DNA from 3 places in the Kitasatospora sp. NPDC059795 genome. Region 3 is predicted to be linked to each of the others. Evidence: riboswitches for the same ligand, from Rfam matches in the RefSeq annotation. Region 3 holds a riboswitch; each other region holds the start of a gene.

Region 1 (2,253 bases), on a different contig from region 3:
TGCAGGGCCACGCCCCAGGCGGAGAGGGCGCCGGTCCAGCTGGTCTCGCCGGTCGGGTTGGCGTTCTGCGCCAGCGGGTCGGGCTGGCTGGTGGAGATGATCCAGTCGGCGTTGCCCGCGGTCTCCGCCTTGGTGTTGTCGAACAGAACTCGCTTGGGGGTGGCGGCGGCCGCGGCGGCGCTCTTGGGGGTGGCCGCGGTGGCGTGCTGCGGGACGGCGCTCGCGCCGGCGGCGGCCACCAGTGCGGCGGCGGCGAGGGCCAGCGGGCGGGCGGCCTTCCACGTTCTGATCATCTGTCAATCTCCTCGAACCACAGGGACCATGGGGTGCGCTACGCGCGTAGGCGGGCACACGCTGCCATGGTGGGGTAAGCGGAGCTTGAACGGAACATGTCGATCGCGCGCCGTCCACAATGGGCGGATTTGCGCAGACGTGAGAGTGATCACGTAGCGCCGACGGCAGAAAGCAGGCCCGGAACGCCAGGTGGGACGGCGTTCCGGGCCCGGACGGGCTGACGGCGCGTCAGGCGGCCAGCAGCGCCGGGACGGTCCGCGGCCGGCTCTCCGCGTCGATGGCGACGAAGGTGAGCCGGCCGGTGGCGACCCGGGTGACCGGGCCGGTGGCGTTCCAGCGTTCCGCGGTGACGGTGACGTGGACGGTCATCGACGTGCGGCCGGCCCGTTCGAGCTCGGCGTGCGCGGTGAGCAGGTCGCCGGCCCGGACCGGGGCCAGGAAGGTCATGCCGTCCACGGCGGCGGTGACGGCCGGGCCCTCGGCGTGCCGGGCGGCGGACGCGGCGGCGGCGTCGTCGATGAGCTTCATCACCACGCCGCCGTGGATGGTGCCGTAGAGGTTGGTGTCGTGTTCGCTCATGATGTGGGCGAGCGTGACCTGGGACGCCTGCGCGGGCTTTGCGGCGGCCGCCTCGGGTACGACGGTCTGGTCTGCCACGGGAACTCTCCTTCGCGAGTCGCGGCTCGGACGATCCGCGGCGCCGGTGGGCTCCGCGGGCGGCGGCAGGTCTTCGGACTCGCGGGCATCTCCCGTGGAGGGCCTGTCTACTGGCCGTCGCTTCCCGGGCCGATCGGGCCCAGTGCGTGTGACGGCGGTCGTTCCCGCTCACCGCTGCGAGGCAGTCCTGGACTCGCACCAGGTTCCCTCTTGCGACGCTCCCGCCGTTGATCGGACGGGGCGAACCGCTGCCCGACCAGCCTATCTCCCCGTTCGAGGTGCTCCGCCCTTGGGTCTGAAGGCAGACGCCGGGACCTGCCCTACGGCTGTGCCGGTCGGCGCCAGGGGGCGTCGGGGGCGGTCGGGGCGGGGTCGGCGGCGGTGCGCAGCGCGTAGGTGTCCTCGTCCACGGGCCCCAGGTAGTGGTGGCCGGTGAAGTGGCACCAGGCGGGGAGGTCGAGCGGGGCGGCGGGGTCGGTGGCGCGGACGTGCACGAGGGTGCCGGCGGGGGCGTCGGCGATGGCGGCGCGCAGGCGCAGCAGCAGGGTGACGCAGAGCAGGCCGCGTCCGTCGAAGGCCAGTGCCGTGGCAGGCAGCCTTTGTCGCGACGGGGTGGAGGTTGCCTGCGGCGGCACGTGGTAGGTCATCGTCGGCTCCGGACGGCTGCGGTGGCGATGGCGGGCAGGGTGAGCAGGGCGAGCAGGCCGCCGCCGAAGGCGAGGACGGAGTAGCCGGAGAGGTCGACGACGGCGCCGGAGGCGAGGCCGCCGGTGGCGCCGGAGAGCGAGACGGCGACGTCCACGCTGCCCTGGGTCTTGGCGCGGGTGGCGAGCGGGACGCCGTCGGTGAGGATGGCGGTGCCGGAGACCAGGCCGAAGTTCCAGCCGAGGCCGAGCAGCACGAGGGCGAGCGCGAGCAGCGGGACGGAGTGCGCGGGGGCGAGGGCGGCGAGCAGTCCGGCGGCGACCAGGGTGAGGCAGGCGGCGGCGCCGACGGCGAGCGGGCCGTGCCGGTCGACGAGGCGTCCGGTGAGCGGGGAGGGCAGGTACATCGCGGCGACGTGCAGGGCGATGACCAGTCCGGAGGCGGCGGTGCCCCGGCCGGCGTCGTGCATGTGGACGGGCGTCATGGTCATCACGCCGACCATGACCAGCTGGGTGACCACCATGACCTGGGCGCCGAGCAGAACGCGGTTGCGCACCACGGCAGTTGACGCGTCGGCCGGCCGGTCCGCAGGCTCGGCGGCGGAGGCTGCGGCGGGTGCCGCGGCGGCGGGCTCGGCGGCGGGGGCCGCGGCGGCGG
Region 2 (2,253 bases), on a different contig from region 3:
CGAGTTCAGCGACATGTTCTGCGCCTTGAACGGAGCCACCCGCACGCCCTGCCGCCACAGCCACCGACAGATCCCGGCCGTCACCACGCTCTTCCCGGCATCCGAGGTCGTCCCGGCCACCAACAACGCACCGCTCACGGACGGCCTCCTTCGGAGGAGAGAGGAAAGGAAGGGAGAACACGCCGGGCGACCGGTACGGTGCGAGGACGCGACGGCGCGGTCACGTGCGTCCGGCCCGGGCGAGGACCAGGCAGCGCGCGCCGGCGGTGACGGCGAGGGCGAGCACGCCCACGCGGCGGGAGAGACGGCAGGCGCGTGCGATGTCGGGGACGGCCACCGGGGGGCGGCCCGCGCCGAGGACCGGTCGGTGCTCGACGCGTTCGCCGTAGCGGAGGGTGCCGCCCAACCGGACGTCGAGGGCGCCGGCGAACGCGGCCTCGGCCTGGCCGGCGTTCGGGCTGGGGTGGGCGGAGCCGTCCCGCCGCCAGACCCGCCAGGTCCGTGCGGGGGAGTCGGACGCGGCGACGGTGAGCAGCGCCGTGAGCCGGGCCCCCGGCCACCCGGCGACGTCGTCGAGGCGGGCGGCGGCCCAGCCGAAACGGCGGTGCCGCGGGGACTTGTGACCGACCATCGCGTCCAGGGTGTTCACGGCCCGGAACGCCAGCAGCCCCGGAACGCCCGCGATCCCGCCCCACACCAGCGCGTTGACGACCGCGTCGGCGGTGTTCTCCGCGACGGACTCCACCACCGCCCGCGCGATCTGCTGCTCGTCCAGCCCGGACGGGTCGCGCCCGCACAGGTGCGGCAGCCGTTCCCGCGCGGCCGTCAGATCACCGGCGGCCAGCGACCGTTCGATCGTCCGGGCCTCCCGGGTGAGCGACGTCCCGCCGAGGACGGTGAACGTCGCGGCGGCCGTCAACGCGGCCTCGGCGAGCGGAGCGCGACGGGCGGCCCGGGCGGCGAGCGCCGCTCCGCCCGCGACGGCGCCGACGGCGAGCGCGGTGTGCAGCGCGCCCGCCCCGCGGTGGTCGCGCCACAGCCGGCCCTCCAGCCGGGCCGCGGCGGTGCCGAACAGGGCGACGGGGTGTCCGCGCCGGGGGTCTCCGAGCCGGGCGTCCGCGAGATACCCCGCGACCGCGCCCACCAGGTACGGGGCAGCCCGCATGGCGTTGTGTCCTCACTCAGGGTCCGCGCCCTGGATCGACGGAACGAAGGCGAGAGTCTCCTGACTTCCGGTCACCCCCGCGCGGGGTGAACGGTCACAGTGGCGGGACCGCGCCGGACTCGCACCGGCTTCCTCTGCTTGCCTCCGTTTGGCCCGAAGATCCCACCACGCCCGCTTCGGACCAGTCAACCGAGGCCCCGGAGGGTTTGGTCACACCCCGCCCGCCGCCGGGGCCGAGGCCGGGCAGCATCCGACGGGCCCAAGGCAGGCCCTAGGATGCAGCCACATTCGCCGCCCGGACGGGCGGACAAGGGGAGGAAACGTGCGACAGGCAGTCCGGCGCGCCGCGCAGGGCGCCGCGGCGCTGGCCGCTCTGGCGGCGGTCTCGGGGTGCGCGGTGCAGAGCGACGCCGTCGCCGGGATCTCCGTGACCGAGGACGGCCGCCCGCTGGGCGTCCTGCTGGTCTGCGGCCACCGGATCGACGGAGCCACCCTCTCCACCAGCGAGGGCAGCCACGAGGAGACGATCGGAAGCTGGACCGCCCACACCGCCCTCGGTCCCGGGCTGAGCACCTGGACCCTGGACGCGCCCGCCGAGGGCTGGGAGACGGGCAGGTCGGCCACCCCGCTCGACGCCGGGACCACCTACCACCTCCAGGGCTGGACCAAGGACAACTCCCGGTCGTCGACCGCCACCGCCTTCACCCCGGAGGACCTGAAGCAGCTCGCCCCGGGAAACGTCCGCTACGACGGCACCGCCTCCGACGGCAGCGGCACCACCCGCACCGTCCCCGTCGAGGAGTTCCGCGCCACGGCCTGCGCGAAGCGCTGACCCCGCACCCCCGCCCGGCCGTCCGGCCGCCCGCGTTGCGCCGTGAACTCCCGGAAGCGGTCGCCGAGTTCGCTCTCCGACTGCTCCTCGGCGCGGCACGCCGCCGGCCCCGGACGGTGACCTGCGTCACGGGAACCGGCGCCCCGGGCCGGACAAGGCATGACGTGAACCATCCACACTCCCGGCTCCGGGCCGGGAATCCCGAAGCGTTCCGCGACCTGTTCCGGGACCACTCCTCGCTGGTGTACCGCCACGC
Region 3 (2,253 bases):
CGCGACGTTGCTCAGCATCCGCCCAGCATGGCACTGGCAGGATTTCGCGGCAAAGGCGCATTCCTGCCATCTCGGCGGGCCGTTCGACCCGGACCTGGCCGATCCGCGCCGGGAGCGGTCCGGCACACTGTCCGGATGCACTCCCCGACCGACCGCGTCACGCTCGTCCGCCGCGCCCTCGACCACGACCTCGCCGGAGCCGCGGAGGTCACCGTCGAAGCCTTCGTCGGCGACGGCCACACCCGCCCCGGGTCCGACTACGTCGAGCTCCTGCGGGACGCCGCCCGGCGCAACCGGGAGGCCGAGGTGCTGGTCGCCGTCGACCGCGCCGGCGGCTCGGTGCTCGGCAGTGTGACGTTCGCCGCGGGCGGCAACCCGTGGGCGGACATCGCGCGTCCGGACGAGGGTGAGATCCGGATGCTGGCGGTCGGCACGGCGGCCCGCGGGCGCGGCGTCGGCCGGGCGCTGGTGTCCGCGGCGATCGACCGCAGCCGGGAACTCGGACTGGCCGGGATGGCGTTCTCCACCCGGCCGACGATGACCGCCGCGCATCGGATCTACGATGCTCTGGGCTTCGTCCGGACCCCGGAACGGGACTGGGCGCCGGCCCCCGGGGTGGACCTGATGGTCTACACGATGCGGTTCTGAGGCCTCTCCGGCGTGGTTCCCGTTGTCTACGCGCGGCACCACGCCGCGACACGCGGCTACTACATCTGGTGCCGCCAGCTCCAGCCGCCACAACATGTATGCTCGACTCGCTGTCGAAGCAGGGGAACCCGGTGCAAATCCGGGACTGCCCCGCAACGGTGAGCGGGCTGTAGCGACGCCCGCGCAGTCCGAGGACCTGCCGACGGTGTGCGACACGGCATCCCCGCAGACGCCATGCAGCACAGCTTTGCCGTCCGGCCTCGCGGGCGGGCCGGGGGTGGGTCTTTCGCGCGCCGATCGAGCGTTTCGGCGTGCCGTCCTCCCCTGTCCTCCCGTGTGCCACCGGACACCTCGATCCACGTCCGTCGCCGCCACAGGAGAGAGTGCGCCTTGACCGTCGCCGCCTCAGTCACCCTGCCGTCCCAGGGTTCCGCCGACGCCTTCACCGACCCCGGTGCGGCGCTGCTTCGGCTGCTCACCGACCGCAGCACCGACCTCCCCCAGGTGGACCCCGGCCACGTCGCCGCCGCCGCGCTGCGCGGCCGCCACGCCGGTTCGGACTTCGCCGAGCTGCGCGGGCTGGCCGTGGAGGCCGCCGCGTCGATGATCGCCGAGGACCCGCAGTACTCGAAGCTGGCCGCGCGCCTGCTGGCGATGGAGATCGCCGACGAGGCCGCCACCCAGGGCGTCACCTCGTTCTCCGCCTCGATCGCCGTCGGCCACGCCGAGGGCCTGATCGGTGACGCCACCGCCGAGTTCGTCGCCGCGCACACCGAGCTGTTCGACTCGCTGATCGACGCCTCCGGCGACGACCGCTTCGAGTACTTCGGCCTGCGCACCGTGCAGTCCCGCTACCTGCTGCGCCACCCGATCACCCGCAAGGTGGTCGAGACCCCGCAGCACTTCCTGCTGCGCGTCGCGGCGGGCCTGGCGGTCGGCACCTCCGAGCAGTCGGTGCTGGAGGTGGCCGAGCTCTACAAGCTGATGAGCCGCCTGGAGTACCTGACCAGCTCCCCCACGCTGTTCAACTCCGGCACCCGGCACCCGCAGATGTCCTCCTGCTACCTGCTGGACTCGCCGCTGGACAACCTGGACTCGATCTACAACCGGTACGCGCAGATCGCCCGGCTGTCCAAGCACGCCGGCGGCATCGGCCTGTCCTACTCGCGGATCCGCTCCCGCGGCTCGCTGATCCGCGGCACCAACGGCAAGTCGAACGGCATCGTCCCGTTCCTGCGCACCCTGGACTCCTCCGTGGCGGCGGTCAACCAGGGCGGACGGCGCAAGGGCGCGGCCTGCGTGTACCTGGAGACCTGGCACGCCGACATCGAGGAGTTCCTGGAGCTCCGCGACAACACCGGCGAAGAGGCCCGGCGCACCCACAACCTGAACCTGGCGCACTGGATCCCGGACGAGTTCATGCGCCGCGTCAACGCCAACGAGGACTGGTCGTTGTTCTCCCCGGCGGACGTGCCCGAGCTGGTCGACCTGTGGGGCGCCGACTTCGACGAGGCGTACCGCAAGGCCGAGCTGGCCGGCAAGGCCGTGCGCACCATCCCCGCGCAGACCCTGTACGCCCGCATGATGCGCACCCTGGCGCAGACC

Evidence for each region. A riboswitch is a leader RNA that binds a small molecule or an ion and turns the genes downstream of it on or off. The one in region 3 is predicted to bind cobalamin.
Region 1: another riboswitch for cobalamin. It lies ahead of ACFV4P_RS33060 (acyl-CoA thioesterase); the one in region 3 lies ahead of ACFV4P_RS06145 (ribonucleoside-diphosphate reductase subunit alpha).
Region 2: another riboswitch for cobalamin. It lies ahead of ACFV4P_RS24230 (cobalamin biosynthesis protein); the one in region 3 lies ahead of ACFV4P_RS06145 (ribonucleoside-diphosphate reductase subunit alpha).

The regions. Positions count from the first base shown of each region.
Region 1 covers NZ_JBHWID010000026.1:17,676-19,928, forward strand. Annotated here, with positions in the region: gene ACFV4P_RS33055 (putative Ig domain-containing protein) at 1-293, opposite strand, end outside; gene ACFV4P_RS33060 (acyl-CoA thioesterase) at 523-951, opposite strand; cobalamin riboswitch at 998-1,216, opposite strand; gene ACFV4P_RS33065 (sulfurtransferase TusA family protein) at 1,272-1,598, opposite strand; gene ACFV4P_RS33070 (MFS transporter) at 1,595-2,253, opposite strand, start outside.
Region 2 covers NZ_JBHWID010000012.1:155,466-157,718, forward strand. Annotated here, with positions in the region: gene ACFV4P_RS24225 (cobyric acid synthase) at 1-138, opposite strand, end outside; gene ACFV4P_RS24230 (cobalamin biosynthesis protein) at 221-1,165, opposite strand; cobalamin riboswitch at 1,198-1,346, opposite strand; gene ACFV4P_RS24235 (hypothetical protein) at 1,488-1,997, shown strand; gene ACFV4P_RS24240 (RNA polymerase sigma factor) at 2,162-2,253, shown strand, end outside.
Region 3 covers NZ_JBHWID010000002.1:486,989-489,241, reverse strand. Annotated here, with positions in the region: gene ACFV4P_RS06155 (helix-turn-helix domain-containing protein) at 1-18, opposite strand, end outside; gene ACFV4P_RS06150 (GNAT family N-acetyltransferase) at 136-648, shown strand; cobalamin riboswitch at 735-867, shown strand; gene ACFV4P_RS06145 (ribonucleoside-diphosphate reductase subunit alpha) at 1,039-2,253, shown strand, end outside.